DNA from 2 places in the Delftia sp. K82 genome. Region 2 is predicted to be linked to the other one. Evidence: riboswitches for the same ligand, from Rfam matches in the RefSeq annotation. Region 2 holds a riboswitch; the other holds the start of a gene.
What was found. A riboswitch is a leader RNA that binds a small molecule or an ion and turns the genes downstream of it on or off. The one in region 2 is predicted to bind glycine.
Positions count from the first base shown of each region.

Region 1: another riboswitch for glycine. It lies ahead of gcvT (glycine cleavage system aminomethyltransferase GcvT); the one in region 2 lies ahead of KDK82_RS26095 (D-amino acid dehydrogenase).

Region 1 is NZ_MYFL01000001.1:1,696,315-1,707,011, reverse strand. It holds gene KDK82_RS07365 (LysR family transcriptional regulator) at 1-790, shown strand, start outside; gene KDK82_RS07360 (fatty acid--CoA ligase) at 818-2,437, opposite strand; glycine riboswitch at 2,607-2,718, shown strand; glycine riboswitch at 2,734-2,852, shown strand; gene gcvT (glycine cleavage system aminomethyltransferase GcvT) at 2,870-4,045, shown strand; gene gcvH (glycine cleavage system protein GcvH) at 4,182-4,556, shown strand; gene gcvP (aminomethyl-transferring glycine dehydrogenase) at 4,628-7,519, shown strand; gene KDK82_RS07340 (PAS domain-containing sensor histidine kinase) at 7,674-9,893, shown strand; gene KDK82_RS07335 (RluA family pseudouridine synthase) at 9,914-10,618, shown strand.
Region 2 is NZ_MYFL01000004.1:570,762-581,458, forward strand. It holds gene KDK82_RS26080 (copper chaperone PCu(A)C) at 52-564, shown strand; gene KDK82_RS26085 (PhaM family polyhydroxyalkanoate granule multifunctional regulatory protein) at 707-1,651, shown strand; gene KDK82_RS26090 (FIST N-terminal domain-containing protein) at 1,728-2,963, shown strand; gene KDK82_RS26095 (D-amino acid dehydrogenase) at 3,032-4,363, opposite strand; glycine riboswitch at 4,456-4,566, opposite strand; partial or broken gene KDK82_RS26100 (invasin domain 3-containing protein) at 5,225-10,697, shown strand, end outside.

The sequences.
Region 1 (10,697 bases), on a different contig from region 2:
GCATCTGGGCGACCCGTTGCTGGTGCGGCGCGGCGGCCGCATGGCGCTGACGGCACGCGCGCAAGGCCTGGTGCAACCGCTGACTGATGCGCTGGGCAGCCTCAACGGCCTGCTGGCGCAGACGGAATTCGACCCGGCCCACGCACGCGGACGGCTGCGGCTGGCGCTGTCGGACTACGCATCGCGCATCGTGCTGCCGCCGCTGATGCGGCATCTGCGCCAGCACGCACCCGGGCTGGACCTGGCCATCAGCCAGTCCACGCGCGAGGTGATGCTGGCCCAGCTGGCCGATGGCGAACTGGACCTGGCACTGGGGCCCTTCCCCGACGCACCCGACCTACCCGAGGGCATCGAGGTGCAGGAACTGTTCCAGGAGCAGTTCGTGAGCGTGGCCGACCAGGCCGTGCTGCCGGCACGCGGCGGGCTGTCACTGCAGGACTGGCTGCAGCGTCCGCACGTCATGCTGGCCATGCGGCCCGACGCCAGCGAGGAGATCGAACGGGCGCTGGCCGCCCAAGGCCTGAGCCGCCGTGTGGTGCTGGCCCTGCCCCACTGGAGCGCGGCGCTGGAGGTGCTGGCAGGCACCGACCTCGTGCTGACCGTGGGCAGCCGCGCCATCGGTGACCTGCGCCGCCACAAAACGCTGCGCCGTTTCGCTCCGCCGCTGGAGCTGCCCTGGTTTGCCTACCAGCAGGCATGGCATGTGCGCAAGCAGGGGGATGCCATGCATCGGTGGCTGCGCAACTCGATGGTGCAGTGCTGTACTGCGCAGGGGCAAACACAGGCGTAAGAGCAGGAGTAAGCGCAGGCCGCAGCCTCAGGCCGTCACCCCCACCCTCAGCAACTGCTTCTGTATCTTCCCGCTGGCCGTCTTGGGCAGGGCCTCGCGGAAGTGGTAGCGGCGCGGGCGCTTGTAGGCGGCCAGGCGGTCGCCGTGGACCAGGAAGGCGTCCAGCGCCTCGGCAGTGGGCGTGGCGCCAGGCTTGGCGACCACGTGGGCGGCGACTATCTGGCCCCAGCGCTCGTCGGCCTCGCCGATGACGGCGACCTCGAGCACGTCGGCATGCTCGACCAGCGCGTCTTCCACCTCACGCGGATAGACGTTCTCGGCGCCCGAATTGATCATGTAGTCGATGCGGTCGCGGATCCAGAGGTAGCCATCGTCGTCGATGTGGCCCAGGTCGCCCGTGTGGTACCAGCCGTGCGCCAGGGCGCGGGTGTTGGCGTCGGGGCGGTTGAGGTAGCCGGCCATCATGCAGGGGCCGCGCACCAGGATTTCGCCCACCTCGCCTGGCAGGCAGGCCTCAGCCGGATCGGTGGGGGCGTTGTCTTCGCGCAGCCTGGCCACGATGAGGTCATGGCCCATGGAGGGCAGCCCGGCCGAGCCCGCGTGCGAGAGTTGCTCGCGCGGCAGGAGGATGGACATGCAGGGCCCCATCTCGGTGGTGCCGTAGACCTGGACCAGGTCGCTGCCGACCTTGCGCGTCCATTCGCGGATCAGGTGCGGCGCCATGGAGGCGCCGCCGTACTCCACCAGCCGCAGCGCGGGCGCCTGCTCAGGCGAGGCAATGGGGTCGGCCAGCAGAATGGTGACCATGGTGGGCGCCGCGAAGAAGAAGCTCACGCGCTCTTCGCGGATCAGGCGCCAGGCCTCGGTCACGTCAAAGCGGCGCAGCAGCACCTGGGTGGCCCCGGCCTGCAGGCGCGGCAAAAAGCTGGTGTGTAGCTCGGCCGTGTGGTTGAGCGGCGCCATGGCCAGGCCCACGTCGTCGCGCGTGAACTGCATGGTCTGGTGCATGAGGGCGTTGTGCGCCAGCTTGCTGCGGTGCGTATGCAGCACGCCCTTGGGCCGGCCCGTGGTGCCGCTGGTGTACATGAGGATGCAGGGGTCGCTCTCGCGCACATGGGCCTGGGGCGGCGCGCTGCTGCGGCCCCTGGCCAGGGCGGACAGGCGCTGCGTGGCCCAGACCGGCAGCGGGTCGGCCGGGGCATCGTCGGCAAAGATCCAGTGCTCGATGCCCGTGCCTGCGCCTGCGGCAGTGCCACCACCGCCTTCGGCCTTGAGCAGGGCCTGGGCGCGTGCGGCCACCTCGCCGCCCTCGTGCTCGAAGACCAGGGCGCGCGCTGCGCCGTCCTTGAGGATGAAGGCCAGCTCCTGGGCTGCCAGCCGGTAGTTGATGGGGTTGAAGATGGCGCCCAGGCGCGCGGCCGCCAGCATGGTGAAGACAAAGGCTGGCGTGTTGTAGAGAAAGGCCGCGACCACGTCGCCATGGCCTATGCCCAGCTCGGCCAGGCCGTGGGCGTGGCGGTTGACTTCGGCATCGAGCTGGGCATAGGTCCAGGCGCGGCGCTCGCCGCCCTCCCAAGCCACCAGGGCTTCCTTGTTCGGCAGGTAACGTGCCGGCCAGGCCAATGTGTCTCCCAGCGTCTGCTGCATGTGCGCTTCTTCCTTCTCGCTCACGAGATTTCATATATCGATGCATCTCAATGTAGGAGATTTTTTAGACAGTTATGCAATTTGCAAATGCATCCATGCAGGCAAGCGCATGGAGCTGCGGTCGGCCCGCGGAAATCCCGAAGCCGCGCGGACGCTGGCCGCAGCTAGAATGCGCCGGTCAGGAGAGAGTGCCCGCCCGGCCGCAATGGTCACAGGCAGCGGCACCGCCGAAGGCGCAGGGTTCGTCCCGAACGCTCAGGCAAAAGGACTGGCACCGCCTGCCGCCACGGCCGCAGGCGTTCCTAGCTGGAGAGAGATGCAGGGCACGGCGGTGTGCCCCATCCACCGAAGGAGCAAGCCCCACGCATGGAAGGTGCGGGTGAATCTCTCAGGTAAAGCGGACAGCAGGGCAGGACATCCCGGGATTCCGGGATGGCGTTGTGCCTTGCCCCTTGCCGAAAAGAGAGTCCCTCCTTGACCGCTGCCTCCACCACCGATCTGCTCAAGACCCCGCTGTTCGACCTGCACCAGGAACTGGGCGCGCGCATGGTGCCGTTTGCCGGCTACTCCATGCCCGTGCAATACCCGCAGGGGCTGATGGCCGAGCACCTGCACACGCGCGAGGCGGCAGGCCTGTTCGATGTCTCGCACATGGGCCAGATCAGCCTGCGCGGCCCGGATGCCGGCGCGGCGCTGGAATCGCTGCTGCCCATGGACGTGCTGGGCCTGGGCGAACACCGCCAGCGCTACGGCCTGCTGCTCAACGACGCGGGCGGCATTCTGGACGACCTGATGTTCGTGCGCCGCGAGGACGACCTGTTCCTGATCGTCAACGGCGCCTGCAAGCACGAAGACCTGGCGCACATAGAGGCCCGCATTGGCGGGCGCTGTGAAATCGAGCCCCAGTTCGACCGGGGCCTGCTGGCGCTGCAGGGCCCGCAGGCAGCAGCCGCCATGGAGCGCCTGCTGCCCGACACGGCCGGGCTGGTGTTCATGACGGGCGGCTACTTCGACTGGGAAGGCGCCGAGCTGTACATCACGCGCAGCGGCTATACCGGCGAGGACGGCTTCGAGATCTCCCTGCCCGCCAGCCACGCCGAGGCCTTTGCCCGTGCCCTGCTGGCCCAGCCCGAAGTCAGGCCCGTGGGCCTGGGCGCGCGCAATTCGCTGCGCCTGGAAGCCGGCCTGTGCCTGTACGGCAACGATCTGGACACGACCACCACCCCGGCCGAGGCCGCCCTGAACTGGGCCGTGCAGAAGGTCCGCCGCATTGGTGGCGAGCGCGAAGGCGGCTTTCCCGGCGCGGCCACCGTGCTGGCCCAGCTGCAGTCGCCCGAGCTGCTCACGCGCAAGCGCGTGGGCCTGGTGGCCCTGGAGCGCGTGCCCGTGCGCGAAGGCACGGAGCTGCTGGACGCCAGCGGCCGCAAGGTCGGCCAGGTCACCAGCGGCCTGCTGTCGCCCACGCTGAACCAGCCCGTGGCCCTGGCGTACGTGGAGCCGGGCAGCGCCGCCGTCGGCACCACGCTGCAGGCCATGGTGCGCGGCAAGGCCGTGCCCATGCAGGTGCAGGCCACGCCCTTCGTGGCGCCCCGCTATCACCGCGGTTGAGGACAGCCTGCGCGCTTGGCGTGGATCGAGTTCGGCGGATTCGTTTTTCCTGCCATCGCATGCCGCTACAGTGCGCACTGACCTTTCTCAAACCGCCTTTCACAGGTTTCTTTTTCAGTTTCTATCGGAGCAAGCCATGAGCATCCAGTATTCCAAGGACCACGAATGGATCAACGCCGCCAACCCTGACGCGGCCATCGTCGGCATCACCCTCCACGCGCAGGATGCGCTGGGCGACGTGGTGTTCGTCGATCTGCCCGCCGTGGGCACCAGCTTCAACCAGGGCGATGTGGCCGGCGTGGTCGAGTCCGTCAAGGCCGCCGCCGATGTCTACATGCCCGTCAGCGGCGAGATCGTCGAAGTCAACGAAGCCCTGCGCGACGACCCCTCCCTGGCCAACAGCGACCCGCTGGGCGAAGGCTGGTTCTTCAAGGTCAAGCTCAGCGACGCAGGCCAGCTGGCTGCGCTGCTCGACGAAGCCGCCTACACGGCCTTCGCACAGAGCAACTGACGCCACTTTCCGGCCAGGACGGGCGCCAGGGCCCGCCCTGGCGCTTTTCAGCTTTTGAGACAGGTCCCTCCATGCTGATGTCCTCCACCCAGCCCCTTGCCGCCCTCGAGAACGCCACCGAATTCGTGGCCCGCCATATCGGCATTGCGCCCGAAGACGAGGCCCACATGCTCAGCGCCATTGGCGCGGCATCGCGCGATGCGCTGATCGACGCCATCGTCCCGCCCTCCATCCGGCGCCACCAGCCCATGGCGCTGCCGCCGGCGGCCACCGAGGCCCAGGCGCTGGCCGAACTCAAGGCGCTGGCAGGCCGCAACCAGCTGCTCAAAAGCTTCATCGGCCAGGGCTACTACGGCACGCACACGCCCGGCGTCATCCTGCGCAACATTCTGGAGAACCCGGCCTGGTACACGGCCTACACGCCCTACCAGGCCGAGATCTCGCAAGGCCGCATGGAGGCCCTGGTCAACTTCCAGACCATGGTCTGCGACCTGACGGCCATGCCGATTGCCAACGCCTCCATGCTGGACGAGGCCACGGCGGCCGCCGAGGCCATGACGCTGGCCAAGCGCTCCGTCAAAAGCAAGAGCAACCGTTTCGTGGTGGCCGGCGATGCCCACCCCCAGACCATCGAAGTCATCCAGACACGCGCCGCGCCGCTGGGCATCGAGGTGCTGCTGGCCAACTCGCTGGAGGAATGGAACCAGCTGATGGAGGGCGACTACTTCGCCGTGCTGGCCCAGTACCCCGCCACCAGCGGCCGCATCGACGATCTGCGCGCCGACGTGGACAAGGCCCATGGCAAGCAGGCCGCCTTCATCGTGGCCACCGACCTGCTGGCGCTGACCCTGATCACGCCGCCCGGCGAATGGGGTGCCGACATCGTGGTGGGCACCACCCAGCGCTTTGGCATGCCCATGGGCGCGGGTGGCCCGCACGCCGCCTTCATGGCCTGCCGCGACGAGTTCAAGCGCTCCCTGCCCGGCCGCCTGGTCGGCGTGAGCGTGGACGTGCATGGCAAGCCCGCCTACCGCCTGGCACTGCAGACGCGCGAGCAGCACATCCGCCGCGAGAAGGCCACCTCCAACATCTGCACGGCCCAGGTGCTGCCCGCCGTCGTGGCCAGCATGTACGCCGTCTACCACGGCCCCGAGGGCCTGGAGCGCATCGCCCGCCGCGTGGCCTCGTACACGGCCATCCTGGCGCGTGGCCTGGCCGAGCTGGGCGCGCCGCTGCGCGAGGTGCCCAGCTTCGACACGCTGAGCCTGCACACGGGTGCGGCCACGCAGGCCATCGTGGAGCGTGCCGTGTCCCTGGGCGCCAACCTGCGTGTGTATTTCAAGGAATACCTATGCATCTCGCTGGACGAGACCACCACGCGCGCCGATGTCGAGCTGCTGTGGAAGATCTTCGCCCTGGACGGCCAGGCCCTGCCCAGCTTCGCCGCCTTCGAAAAGGGCGTGGAGCCGCTGATCCCTGACAGCCTGCGCCGCAGCAGCGACTTCCTCACGCACCCGGTGTTCAACACCCACCGCTCCGAGACCGCCATGCTGCGCTACATCCGCCAGCTGTCGGACAAGGACCTGGCGCTGGACCGCAGCATGATCCCGCTGGGCTCCTGCACCATGAAGCTCAACGCCACCAGCGAGATGATTCCCATCACCTGGCCCGAGTTCGCCCAGGTGCACCCCTTTGCCCCGGCCGACCAGCAGCAGGGCTATGCGGAACTGGACAAGCAGCTGCGCGACTGGCTGTGCCAGGCCACGGGCTACGCCGGCATCAGCCTGCAGCCCAATGCCGGCAGCCAGGGCGAGTACGCGGGCCTGCTGGCCATCAAGGGCTGGCATGCGAGCCGGGGCCAGTCGCACCGCAACGTCTGCCTGATTCCCAGCAGCGCCCACGGCACCAACCCCGCCAGCGCGCAGATGGTGGGCATGCAGGTGGTGGTCACCGCCTGCGATGCCAACGGCAACGTCGACATGGCGGACCTGGCGGCCAAGTGCGAGCAGCACAGTGCCAACCTGGCCTGCATCATGATCACCTACCCCAGCACGCACGGCGTGTTCGAGACCCAGGTCAAGGAGCTGTGCAAGCTGGTGCATGACCACGGCGGCCGCGTCTACGTGGACGGCGCCAACATGAACGCCCTGGTGGGCCTGGCCGCGCCGGGCAGCTTCGGCGGCGATGTCAGCCATCTGAACCTGCACAAGACCTTCTGCATTCCGCACGGCGGCGGCGGCCCGGGCGTGGGCCCGGTCTGCGTGGTCGAGGACCTCGTCCCCTTCCTGCCCGGCCATGCCACGGCAGGCCTTGCGGGCGGCACGGGTGCCATCAGCGCCGCGCCGCTGGGCAATGCGGCCGTGCTGCCCATCAGCTGGATGTACATCCGCATGATGGGCGCCCAGGGCCTGACCCTGGCCACCGAGACCGCCATCCTCAGCGCCAACTACATCAGCGCCCGGCTGCGCGACCACTACCCGACGCTGTACGCGGGCGAGCACGGCCATGTGGCGCACGAGTGCATCCTGGACCTGCGCCAGTTCAAGGAAAGCACGGGCGTCATGGCCGAGGACGTGGCCAAGCGGCTGATCGACTACGGCTTCCATGCGCCCACGCTGTCCTTCCCCGTGCCCAACACGCTGATGGTGGAGCCCACCGAAAGCGAAAGCCTGTACGAGCTGGACCGCTTCGTGGACGCGATGATCGCCATCCGCGAGGAAATCCGCGCCATCGAGCAGGGCCGCCTGCCCCAGGACGACAACCCGCTCAAGAACGCGCCGCACACGGCCGAGACGCTGCTGGCCTCGGAATGGGCCCACCCCTACAGCCGCGAGGCCGCTGCCTACCCGGTGGCTGCCCTGCGCCAGTCCAAGTACTGGTGCCCGGTGGGCCGCGTGGACAACGTCTACGGCGACCGCAACCTGTACTGCAGCTGCATCCCCGTGGACGCTTACCTGAGCTGAAGCACCTGCCACCGAAAGGGGCGCTTGTGGCGCCCCGCCTGGCGCGCGTACACTGCGGCCCTGCCCGCGCCGGGCTCCGGTAATCTGCCGGACGCCGGGCGCGGGCCACCAGGATTTGTGCGGCATGTGCCGCTTTCCCCAGCGCCAGCCCGCGATGAGCAGCCCAGACCATTCCGATCCGCCTCGCGACGACGAGCACCTGCCCCTGCATGCGCTGCTGGCGCCCGGCGCCGACCTGCCCCCCGTCGAACGCTTTCCCCTCTTCCAGCCCGAAGACGACCCGCTGCAGGCCCTGGTGGCCGAGCTGCGCAACTACCAGCGCGAACTGGAAATCCAGAACCGCGTGCTGGACTACAGCCAGGCCGTGGCCGAAAGCGCCTCCGAGCGCTTCGAGGCCCTGTTCGCCAGCATTCCCCTGCCCCTGCTGGTGGTGGACGAGCACGACATGGTGGTGCAGGCCAACGCCATGGCGCACAGCGCCTTCCAGCCCTCAGAGCATGACCGGCTGCTGGTGAACTTCGCGCCCTTCGTGCACCCGGACGACGCCGAGCGCGTGCGCGAGACCTTCTCCGCAGCACGCGAGCTGGGCCGCACCGAGGCCCACGAGGTCTGCTTCGAGATCACCGAGCAGCACCAGCTGCGCGCCGACCTGCACGTGGCCTGCATCGCCATCCCCCAGCAAAGCGGCCCGCCCATTGCCCAGTACCTGTGCGCCGTGGTGGACCAGGGCCCGCTGCTGGCCGAGCGCCTGGCGCTGCAGCAGCGCAACCACCAGCTGTTCCTGAGCGAGCGGCGGCTGGAATCGGTCATCAACTCGGCGCTGGACGCCATCATCTGCCTGGACTCGGACCAGCGCATCACCGTCTTCAATCCCACGGCCGCCGCCCTGTTCCTGTGCCCGCCGCACGACGCGCTGGGCAGTCCGCTGGAGCGTTTCCTGCCCGATGCGGCACAGGCCCTGTCCTTTGCACCGCTGACCACGCAGGCCGTGCTGGGCGAGATGACGGCGCGCACGGCCAGCGGCCGCGAGATTCCGGTCGAGGTCAGTGTCTCCTTCGAGCACCACAGCGGCGGCGAGACCACCACCGTGTTCGCGCGCGACCTCACCAGCCGCAAGAAGGCCGAGGCCCAGCGCAACGAACTGGAAGACCAGCTGCGCGAATCGCACAAGATGCAGGCCCTGGGCACCATGGCCGGCGGCATTGCGCACGACTTCAACAACATCGTGGGCGCCATCCTGGGCAACGTGGAGCTGGCCAAGGCCGACTGCGGCGGCAATGCCGCGGCCATCGAAAGCCTGCAGGAGATCGAAAAGGCCGGCCGCCGCGCGCGCGACCTGGTGCGCCAGATCCTGACCTTCAGCCGCAACGAGCCGCCCCAGCGCAAGCCTGTGCAGGCGCGCGAAGTCATGGGCGACACGGCGCGGCTGCTGCGCGTGACCCTGCCGCCCGCCGTGGAGCTGCAGGTGCATGTGCCGCCGCAGCTGCCCCCCATGCTGGCCGACGCCATGCAGGTGGAGCAGGCCCTGTTCAACCTGTGCACCAACGCCATGCACGCCCTGGGTGAGCGGCGCGGCCTGATCCAGATGGACGCCGACCTGGTGCGCCCCGACCAGCGCCTGTGCGAGCGCCTGGGCCTGCCGCCCGTCAGCTACGTGGCGCTGTCGGTGCAGGACAACGGCCCCGGCATGGATGCGCGCACGCTGCAGCGCATCTTCGAGCCCTTCTTCACCACCAAGCCCGTGGGCCAGGGAACGGGCCTGGGCCTGCCCGTGGTGCACGGCGTCATGCGCAACCACGGCGGCGCCGTGGACGTGTACAGCATTCCAGGACAAGGCAGCCGCTTCACGCTGTACTTTCCCCCGGCCGACGCCCTGGCGCCCGCCGAGCACGCACCAGCCCAGGCGCCCGTGGCCGAAACGCCGCCCAGCCTGCCGGAGCCGCTGGCAGCCGCAGAAACCCCGACCGGCCCGCAGTTCGCCCTGCTGCCCGACCCGCAGGCCGCACAGCAGCATGTGATGTACGTGGACGACGACCAGGCCCTGGTCTTCCTCGTGCAGCGCCTGCTGCGCCGTCGCGGCTACCAGGTCAGCGGCTTCACCGATCCGCACGAGGCCACCGAGGCGCTGCGCGCCGCCCCCCAGGACTACGACCTGCTGGTCACCGACTACAACATGCCCGGCTACAGCGGCATCGACCTGGTGTACGAGGCGCTGTCCATCCAGCCCCTGCTGCCCATCGCCCTGGCCTCGGGCTACATCACCGCCGAGATCGAGCAGGCCGCCATGGCCGCAGGCGCCCGGGCCCTGGTGCACAAGCCCAATGACGTGGAGGAGCTGTGCGCCACCGTGCACAGGCTCCTGAATGAACGGTGAGCGGCTCAAGCGCTGAACGGCTGCAGGAGTGCCCCGGTGCTGGTACTGCTGCCGATGCCGATGCAGATACCGATGCAGGTGTCTCCTGCCTGTACGAGGACGCCGAGCTGCTGGTGCTGGACAAGCCCTCCGGCCTGCTGTGCGTGCCCGGGCGCGGCCCCGACAAGCAGGACTGCCTGAGCGGCCGCGCCTTGCAGCGCTGGCCCGATGCGCTGGTCGTGCACCGGCTGGACCAGGCCACCTCGGGCCTGGTGGTCATGGCGCGCAGCCTGGCCAGCCAGCGCCTCCTGAGCAAAGCCTTTGCGCAGCGCCGCGTGCACAAGCGCTATGTGGCCGTGGTCGCCGGCCGCCCTGCCGCGCAGCAGGCCGACGCCTGGCAAAGCATCGACCTGCCGATAGCCGCCGACTGGGAACGGCGCCCCCTGCGCATCATCGACGCCCTGCAGGGCAAGCCCAGCCAGACCCTGTGGCGCGCCATGCCCGCAGCCACCGAAGACCATGGCACACCCACCACGCGGGTGCAACTGCAGCCCGTGACGGGCCGCACCCACCAGTTGCGCGTTCACATGGCGGCGCTGGGCCATCCCATCCTGGGCGATGCGCTCTATGCCGATGCCGCCGTGCAGGCCCTGTCGCCGCGCCTGCTGCTGCATGCGCACCAGCTGGAGCTGGCCCATCCCCTGTCGGGCCAAACGCTGCGTTTCGAATCCGCCGTGCCGTTTTGATCCACCGCAGAAACACGCAAACCGGCGCCCTCTGGCGCGTTGCTGCAATGCAACATTCCGTGTACGTGTTTCCCCTTCT
Region 2 (10,697 bases):
CAATGCACACAGACCGTGCTGCAACGTATTGAATTTTCTGGAGAAACCGTGATGACACTGCGTCAATGGACCACCCCTTTCCTGATCGCCGCCTCCCTGTCCATGGGTCTGGCCCATGCCCATGCCGATGCCGCCCACGTCAAGGCCGACGCCGCCTGGGCGCGTGCCAGCGTGCCGGGCCAGCAGGCCACGGGCGCCTTCATGCGCCTGACGGCCGAGGAGCCGCTGCGCCTGGTGGGCGTGGAGTCGCCCGCCGCCGGCGTGGCCGAGGTGCATGAAATGAAGATGGAAGGCGATGTGATGCGCATGCGCGCCATCGACGGCCTGGACCTGCCCAAGGGCGTGGCCGTGGACCTGAAGCCCGGCGGCTACCACGTCATGCTGCAGCAGCTCAAGAGCCCGCTGCTCAAGGACAGCCAGGTGCCCATCACCCTGGTGTTCAAGGATGCCAAGGGCGAAACCTCGCGCCTGAGCCTGCAGGTCCCCGTGCGCGCCATGGCGCCTGGCGCGGCGGCTGGCCCGGCAGCGGGCCACGGCGGCGGCCACGCCGGCCATTCGCACTGAGCCGGCGCCATTGCACCGGGTTTGTGCGCAGCCGCATGCGCATGACTTGCCGTGGACTTGGCGTGTGCCTGGGTTAAGCTGGGAGCATGGCCGGTATCCTTCGCCGGCATGCTCTTCCAACCCAGTCCTAGCGAGTGCTGCCATGAGTGACGCGTCCTCCTTCGGTTTCGGCAAGTTCATCCCCGGTTTCGACTTCCTGCAGGGCCTGGCCCAGAGCGCGGGATCGGCCACCGCCCGGCCCCTGGGGCGCCTGCCCGAATGGGTGGCGCCCACGGTGAGCATCGAGGAGGTGGACAAGCGCATCACCGAACTCAAGGCCGTGCAATTCTGGCTGGACCAAAATGGCAAGGCGCTGGCCGCCACCATCCAGGCCCTGGAAGTGCAGCGCATGACGCTGTCCACCCTGCAGGGCATGAACGTCAGCATGGGTGAACTGGCGCAGGCCTTCCAGTTCCCCGCCGCTGCAGCCGCCACCGCTGCTGCAGCCACTGCGGGCAAAGGCGCCGCCAGCGCGGGGCAGTCCGACCACTCGGACTGGCCCATGTCCTCCGCCGGCAAGGCCGGCAAGCAGGAAAAGCCGCAGGCCGCGCCCGCACAGCCCCCTGCCGAGCCGCCTGCAGCTGCTGCGGCCGCTGCATCCGCGGATGCCGGCAGCAAGGCCTCCGGCCCTGAAGCTTCTGCGCCCAGGGACGAGCCGGCCCAGGCCGCCGCCATGGGCCAGGCCATGCAATGGTGGGGCGCACTGACCCAGCAATTCCAGCAGATCGCCGCCAAGGCCATGGCCGAGCCCATGGCCCCCGAGGCCGTGGCTGCCGCACAGCGCGCCACCGGCATGGCCGGCGACATCGCCAAGGCCGCCATGGACCGCATGACGGCCCAGGCTGGCGCCTTCGCCGCGCAGGCAGGCAAGGCGGCTGCACCGGCGGCCAAGGCCCCGGCCGGAGCCGCCAAGGCGCCTGCGAAAGCGCCAGCCAAAGCGCCAGCCAAGGCAGCGGCCAGGAAGACGGCGGCAAAGACCACCGCAAAGACAACAGCCAAGGCACCGGCCGCAGGCAAGGCGCCGGCCAAGAGCCGGCCACCGCGCTGAGCGGGACGGCGGCTCCCATGGATGGTCTAGAGCCCTCCGCAAGCCGGGCGCTGGCAGGGCTAGAAAGAAGGTTGGAATGTCGTTGTTTCCTGTAGGCCATGCCAGCCATTCCGACTGGCGCGCCGCGGCCGATGCGGTGCTGCTGCAACTGCGCTCGCAGATGGCCGATCCGGGCCACGCGCAGCGCCCTCGACTGGGCCTGGTGTACCTGTCCCACGCGCATGCCGCCCATGCAAGACCGCTGCTGCAGCATCTGGCCAGGGCCTTGCCCCATGTGGCGGACTGGGCTGGCTGTTCGGCCGGTGGCGTGCTGGCCATGTCCCATGAATACCTGTCCGGCTCCGCGCTCGCGGTAATGCTGCTCGATGTGCCGGCCGCGCACTACCGCCTGTATTCGGGTCTGGCGCCCTTGCATGCGCCGGGCGGCGAGGCCGGGTTCACGGCCCATTCGGCCCTGGTCCATGCCGGAGGCGGCCAGCCCGAGCTGGCCGAGTTGCTGTACGAGCTGTCCGAGCGCACCGAGTCCGGCCTGCTGTTCGGCGGCGTGGGCGATGACGGGGACGATGGCGTGGAGGGCGTGCAGATCGCCTGCCGCACCGAGGACCTGCATGCGCAGCATGCGGATGCGCGCGGCATTTTTAGCGGAGGCTTCTCGGGCGTGGCCTTCGGTGCGGGCGTGCCCTGCATCACGGGCATGGCCCAGGGCTGCGTGCCGCTGGGCGAGGGCCTGGAGATCACCGAGGCGCGCGGCGCCCTGGTCACCGGGCTCAATGGCGATCCGGCCTTGCAGCGCCTGCTGCAACTGCTGGGCGTGGAGCTGGAAGGCAGCGACTGGCAGCCCGCGCTGACCACGGTGCGCAGCACGCTGGCGGCCATTGCGCCGCCGGGCCGGGGCATGGCCCACGGCGTGCTCACCGAAGAGGCCCAGGTACTGACCCTGGTCGGGCTGGACCCGCTGCGCCAGGGCGTGGCCCTGTCATCGGCCGTGGAGGCCGGGCATTCGGTGATCTTCTGCCGCCGCCAGGCCCAGGTCGCGCGCCAGGAACTGCTGCAACTGGGCGCTGCGCTGCGCGATGCGGCGGAGCCCGAGGAGGCGGCGCCCGAAGGCGAGGCACAGCCCCGCATCCGTGGCGCCATCTACATCAGTTGCCGGGGCCGCGGCGGCGGCCTGTTCGGCGGCCCCGATGCCGAACTGCGCACCCTGCGCCACGCACTGGGCGATGTGCCATTGATCGGCTTCGTCGCCGAAGCCGAGATCATGGATGCCCGCCTGCACCGCTTCGCCGGGGTGTTGACGGTGTTCACTGCTTAGGCGTCGTACACGCCGTACACGCCGTACACGCCGTACACGCCGTACACACGGTACACACCGTCTGCACCTCAGACCGCGCGCGGGCGCACCGTGCCTGCGCTGCGATCCGGGTCCATGGCTGCGGCCCCCAAAAAATCGAAATCCACGGCCGGCTGCCTGCCGCTGACTAGGTCGGCCAGCGCCATGCCGGAGCCGCAGGCATGGGTCCAGCCCAGCGTGCCGTGGCCGGTGTTCAGGAACAGGTTGGCGATGGGCGAGCGTCCGATCAGCGGCACATTGCTGGGCGTGGCGGGGCGCAGGCCGCTCCAGAACTGGGCGCGCCCGGTATCGCCGGCGCCTGGGAACAGTTGCTGCACGCGCCGCACGATGGCCTCGCAGCGCACGGGGTCCAGGTTGCGGTCGTAGCCGTTGAACTCGGCCGTGCCGGCAATGCGCAGGCGGTCGCCCTGCGCGCCCGTGTAGCGCGAGAACACCAGCTTGAACTCATCGTCCGTGAGGCTGACCTGGTAGGCCTTGGCGGGGTCCAGCACCGGCAGGGTCACGGAGTAGCCCTTGGCCGGGTAGATGGGCAGGTGCAGCCCCAGCGGCTGGGCCAGCAGCGGGCTGAACGAGCCCATGGCCAGCACATAGGCGTCGCCCTGGATGCGTTCGTAGCGGCCATCGGCATTGGTCACTTCCACATGGTCGATATGGCGGCTGGCGCCTGCGCCCGTGGTGCGCAGCGCCATGACGTGGTGGCCGTGGCGGAACTGCACGCCCGTGGTGGTGGCAATGCGTGCCAGCTCGCGCGTGAAGAGGTTGGCGTCGCCCGATTCATCCTCGGCCGTATAGGTGGCGCCCGCTATCTGCCCGCGCACATGGGCCAGGGCCGGCTCCAGGCGCACGGCTTCGTCGGCGTCAATCAGGCGGCGGTCGCAGCCCAGGGCCTGCATCTGCTCGGTGGGCTTGAGAGCGCCCTCGAACTCACGGGCGTTCGTGTAGAAGTGCAGGATGCCCTGCATGCGCTGCTCGTACTGGATGCCGGTGTCCGACCGCAGCTGCTGCAGGGCCTCGCGGCTGTAGGTGCCCAGGCGAACGATCTGCTGGATGTTGTGGCGCGTGCGCGCGGGCGTGCAGTTGCGCAGGAAGGACAGGCCCCAGAGCCACTGGCGCATGTCGGCGCGCAGGCGAAACAGCAGGGGGGCGTCCTGCCGGCCCAGCCAGCCCAGCAACTTCAGCGGTGCGCCGGGGTTGGCCCAGGGTTCGGCGTGGCTGACCGAGATCTGCCCGCCGTTGGCAAAGCTGGTTTCGGCTCCGGGCGCAGCCTGGCGGTCGATGACCGTGACCTCGTGGCCCAGGGATTGCAGATAGTAGGCCGAGGCGGTGCCGATCAGGCCGGCTCCGAGAACGATGACGCGCATGACAATGCCCTTTCAAAGGCATGTGCCGGTCACGCGGAAGCTGGTAGCTATGGATTCAATAGCAAGCAGCCTGCGTCCGTCGTGACGCAGCTGCCGCTCCCCCTGTCCTTGGTACCTGAGAGATTCACCGCCGTCCATGGGAACGGGGCTTGCTCCTTCGGTGCGCCGCATATTGCGTGCGGCGGCTCTCCAGACGGCATGTTGTGTTTGCAGTACGGAACCTGAGCGTGTATGGGAGTTTGCGCCTTCGGTGAGGCTCGGCACCGTGGTGCCCGCCTGCTCTCCTGCAGGGGCGATTCTATGTGGCTTGCGGAGCCAGTTCCAGTTGTACTGGGGATATCACCAGTTGCCACCTGCATGTGGTGTGGCTGATTCAGGGTATTCCCTAATTCGCTCAAGAGCCGCCCTCGTAACGCTGGTGTAAACCTTCGGGCTCATGAAAAAAACTATTGAAATAGAAAAAAACATGATTTAGCCTATCGGTATGTGTGGTGGTTTGACAGCGCATGTTCTGATCGATTGAACCTCCATGGGGTAACCATGGGTTGTATATCTGTCGGATAGGCGACTTACCGTTGCACAGGTGAAGGTCTATGGAAACTGGCCCGCCACTGGAAAAAATACAAGCACGGTGAATATGGTTCGTTGAGGGAGGAAAAAAATGATTTGCATCGCAAACCCGGCTGAAGGTGTGCCCGGCTCAATGGGCAATGGAGCAGTGCGCAAGCGCTGATGGAAATCCACCTTTTTTGATTGACGCGCAGGATCTGCGCGAAACCCTGTTACTTCCAATGTCACCGGTTGCAAGGTGAGTTGTGAGTTCTTGACTCAAATAGAACTATCCGAGGTGCGGCGATGCAAATGCGCTGGGTACAACTGATGGCCATTGCCATTGGGGAAAATATTTTCCTGTCTGATTTCCTTGAAAAAATGGGGAATATCATGCGCGTTCTTGATCGCCTGCTTGGTTCGGTGTTTTTACGAAAATGGCGTGCAGCGAGGTACTTGTTCTCGTTGCTGCTGCTTTCGTGCGCCGGTATTTCATCCACGGCACTCGCGGCGACCATCGTTTTCACGGTCACCGACAACAGCGACGCTCCAAATGCCAATGCAACGACACCAACCACCTGTGTCAGCACGCTGGGGGGTACCTTTGCTGGCGCATGTACGCTGCGAGCGGCCATTCAGGCAGCCAACTACACGCTGCAAACGCTGGATCCGAGTGCCGATGTTTCCATCGTCTTTGCACCGACACTGACCACGTCGGTGCGAACCATACAGAGCGGGACATCCAAGGATGCGGCGGGAAACCTCCATCCGTATGTCGACAATCAGACGGTTTACGTGCGCTGTGCCAATACATTCGTCAGCGGCGCTCAGTCCGGCGCCGTGACGGGAGCCACCAATGCCTGTGGTCAAACCCAGATGATCAGCGGCGGCGATACGGGCACCACCACTGGTGCCGGTGGTGCCTGGTACTGGCTCAAAGGCACCGTGCCAGCCGGCACGGGCTCATTGACCATCGATTTCGGGGGAGTCATACAAGTCCAGAACTGGGCGGACTCCCCCTGGGAAACTTTTTATCTTGGTGGGAAGAACATCACGCTCACCAATTCGCCCAACATGACCTGTGGCGAAGCAGTATTCGTCGTTGGCTCCCCGGCGAACAATGTCACCATTGATCGCGTCGGCCTGGTGAATGTGGCTCCAACTCCTGCGGGAGAGGGGACGCCGTTCAACTGCGAGCTGTACGCGGAGATTCATCAAGGCGCACAAAACGTATTCTTTACCAATAGCACGATCAATTCCGCGATATGGAATGGAAATTTCGGCAATAACAGGGGCTCGGCCATTTCCGTTGCCGCAAGCAACGGTACAGGCACGGTTTCCAACATCGTTGTCGATAATTTCACGGTAACGAATCTGCCCAACCCTATCGGGGGAATGCAGCTCGAGCAGTTTTTCCAGGTCATGTCGAACATGACCGTCAACGGATTGACGATCAAAAATTCGAATATCGCACTGAGCCCGACTGGTGGAAATGCGCCCAGGGCCGTGGTGACGGTTGATGGAGCGATCAACCTAGACAATGGAATCGGTCTTGCCGTGACGGGTAATACCTTCTCGCTGCCTATTGCCGCCTATACCGCTTCATCGCCAATGCATGTGTCGGCATCAACGGTGAATACGGCAGCCTCAGGCACGACGCAGGTAGTGACGGTGACCGATAACAACTTCACTGGCGGCGGGGACGGGGTGAATATCGGTGGTACGGGTACGGCACCAGGGTTGATTGGCAACAACAAGATGACAAGCCAGTCGAGAAGTGCCATCCGTATCACTACGCGTGATTTCTTCAAGATTTCTCAGAACACGCTGTTTTCCGTGCCTGTGGCTGCAAACTCAGGCATCAGTTTGCTGACGACGGCCAATGGACAAACCGGATGGACCCCCACCCTTGGCGTTGGCGCCAGTGACACTGCCGCCTGCACCTGGACATTCAATATCACGGCAAATGCCAATGCGAGCGAGCCGGCACCGTATACGGTGGAAGCCTTTTGGTCGCCGACCGGCGCGGGCGTCAACGATGCGCAGGTCTATCTGGGCTCCGAAACCATGGCCGGAGCCTCGGGAACGCTGACCGTTCCTTCGTATCTCAGCGGCCAGGTGCGAGTCACAGTGACGGACAGCAATTCCGGCGGAGCCCAGACCTCGCAGCTTTCAACGGCTGCAAGCGTCACCGGTTTTCCCTGTGCCCTGAAATCCGGCGTTCTGGCGACGACCAACAATCAACCTGTCGGCAGCAGCGACTTGCTGGAGGTCTACATTGTTGACGGCCAAGGCAATGCCTGGACGGGGGGCAGTGACACCGTCACCTTCGCAGCGCCGCCTGCAGGTGTCACGTTCAATGGCAGCTCCGCCGCAGTCAGCTGCACGACCAACTCCAGCGGAAAGTGCGCGTCTCCCATCAATGCCAGCAGCAGTGTCGCCGGAACATTCACGACACCCGTGACCTTGTCGTCGTCAGTCGCTGGTGCCACGTTCTCCAATCTTCCATTGGGTGGAAGTCCGGTATCTGGCGCAGTGACCTATCAGCCTTCGCCGGTTGCTTACAGCTTCACCGGGCTGCCGGCCAGCACGAGCGGGTCTGAAATCGCCGCGAGTCCGCCATCGATTGCGGCCAACGGCGTCTCCACCAGCACCTTGGCCGTGCAGTTGAAGGATGCTTTAGGCAACCTTGTCACCACCTGTACCGATACGGTGGCCTTCACCCTCAATGCGGGGACGCAAGGCGTTCCTGCCGTCAGCGTCACGGGCTGCAGTGCCGGCATGTACACGGGGACGGTGACATCGCCGGTGCTGGTCGGCAGCGGCACCTTCGGGTTCACCATCAACGGGTCTGCGGCTGTTGCCACCGCAACGGTCTCCTACGCGGCTGCAACGCCGAGCACGAGTGCATCCACGATAGTCGCCACACCGGCATCGATCGTGGCCAACGGCAGCTCCACCAGCGTGCTGCGCGTGCAACTGGTCGATGCCAGCAGCAATCCGATCAACACCTGCACGAACACCGTGGCATTCACCCTGAACGGCGGAACGCAGGGAACGCCCAATGTGGGTGCGGCCTCATGTACCGCCGGCATCTATACGGGCACCGTCACATCGCCCACGGCCGTCGGCAGCGGGATCTTCGGATTCACCATCAACGGCTCTGCCGCAGTTGCTACGGCTTCAGTGAGCTACACGGCGGGTCCGCCAAGTACCAGCGCCTCGACCATCGTTGCGAGTCCGACCTCGATCATTGCCAGTGGCACCGCAACCAGCACATTGACGGCGCAGCTCAAGGATGCGTCAGGCAATTCGATTGCGACCTGTGCCAATACGGTGGCCTTCACGCTGAACAGCGGAACACAGGGCTCGCCTGCGGTCGGCGCGGGGTCGTGCAGCGCAGGGGTGTACACGGCAACCGTCACGGCACCTACCGCAGTCGGCAGTGGCACCTTTGGCTTCACCATCAATGGCTCGGCCGCCACGGCTACGGCTGTGGTGAACTACACGGCCGGCCCGCCCAGCAATGGCGCGAATGGAAACCTGATCAGTGCCAGTCCGCTCAGCGTTTTCGCAGACAACACTGCCACGAGTTCGATCAGCGTGGCCCTGCGCGATGCCAATGGCAATCCCGCCACGGATACGGTGGCGCACACGATTGTCTTCACCAAAACGGGCGTGGGCACGACCACGCCGGCCGCACCCACGTGCACGATCGCGGCCAACGCCAATCCGGCCACCTGCTCCGTGACGGTGAAATCGGCCACGGTTGGCACCGCAAGTTTCACGGCAACGGACAATGGAACGGCCGTGAGCAATGGCAGTCCGGTATCGGTCAACTTCATTGCCGGGCCGCCCAGCAATACAGCCAGTGGCAATCTGCTCAGTGCTACGCCGCTCTCGGTGATGGCCGACGGTACGAGCACCGGCACGGTGACCGTTGCACTGCAGGACGCCAATGGCAATGCAACCGTCGATACGGTCGCCCACACCATCGGCTTTGTCCATACCGGCGCCGGCACGCCGTCGGCAACTTCCTGCACGATTGCGGCCAATGCGAATCCAGCGCGCTGCTCCATCACGGTGACATCCACCGTGGCGGGTGCGGCGAGCTTCACAGCCACGGACAACAACGGCACCACCACCCAGAGCGTGGCAAATGGCAGTCCGGCCGTGATCAACTTCACGGCCAATGCCGCCGACCCCGCCAGGTCGGGGGTGCGTACCGTCAGCAGTCCGGTCACGGCCAATGGCTCGGCGACAGATGTGCTTGAAGCGTTTGTGGGAGATGTCAACGGCAATCCGGTGGTCGGAAGCGTTGTCACGTTCTCTCCCACCGCAAACATCACCTTCAGCGGTACCTGCACCACCAATGCGGCCGGTACCTGCCAGGTCACCGCCAAGACAACCGTCGCGGGTTCCTACACTTCCGGCGCAAGCATCGCGAGCGGCGCATTGAGCGGCAGCGGCGTCAGCTCCGGTGGCAATACGTACGGTGCGACGGCTGCCTATGTCTTTACGGCAGGTGCCGTCGATCCCGCCAATTCGACCATGTCGGTCGATGTGAACAACCAGGCAGCCGGCGGCGGCCAGGACGTCGTTTCCGTGGTCACCAAGGATGCGTTCGGCAATCCGGTCACCGGCGTTGCCGTGAACTTCAGCGTGACGCCCGCCGGAGCGGCACCTGCCACCGCCAGCTGCACGACTGCTGGTGCGGCGGCGACCTGCTCGGTGTCGTTCACCAGCGTGACCGCATCGACTTACTCGGCTGCCGCCACGGTGGGGGCAGTTGCCATCGGCAACAGCCCGCAATCGATGGCCTTTGTCGCCGGCAATGCCTCGGCAAGCAATTCGGGCCTGCGTGTCGTGAGCGACAACGCGGCTGCAAATGGCACGGCAACCGATGTGGTGGAAGCGTATGTGCGCGATGCCGGTGGCAACCCCAAGGGCGGCGAGGTCGTGACCTTTGCCGGTACTCCCGGCGTGAAGCTGAACGGTGGCGCGGACGGCGCGTCAGCCACTTGCACCACTGGAACAAGCGGCGCAACTTTGGGCATCTGCTCGATCACTGCCACCAGCACAGCAAGTGGTACCTACAGCATCGCCACCAGCATTCCTGCCGGAACCCTGGGTGGCACGTTCACCGTGGGGGCAAACGCGTATTCGCCAAGCGCCGCACAAATTCATTTTGTGAGCGTGGTGAACCTCAGTGTCACCAAGGCCAACCCAGGCAGCCTGGCCGTAGGTTCGCCCTTCAACTACACCTTCACGGTAGCGAATGCGGCGAGCGCCCTCGGTCCTGCAACCAGCGTGACCATCAAGGATCTGGTGCCTGCAGGTATCCGCATCACGGGTGCGCCGACAGGTGCGAACGTGGCCAGTGTGGACTGCTCGCCCAAGCCCAACACCTTCCCGTTTACGGGCAATGGCAGCACTGTCCTGACGTGCACGGTGAACTTCACGGCTTCGGTCGCAGCCGGTGGCAACACCAGCTTCAACCTGCCGGCTGTTCCGACGGCTGTGGGTTCGAGCACGAACACGGCTTCCTATGATCCGTCCGGTGGTACCAGCCCGGTCAATCCGACGGCAGGTTGCACGACGGACTGCTCGTCGACGCCCGCCACCCCAGTCAACCCTGGTTCGCCCACGCTGGCGGTCAGCAAGGCCAACCCCGGCAGCTTGGCTGTGGGGACTGCGTTCAACTACGCCTTCACGGTAGCGAATGCGGCCAGTGCCTTTGGTCCCGCCACCAGCGTGACCATCAAGGACTTGGTGCCTGCAGGCA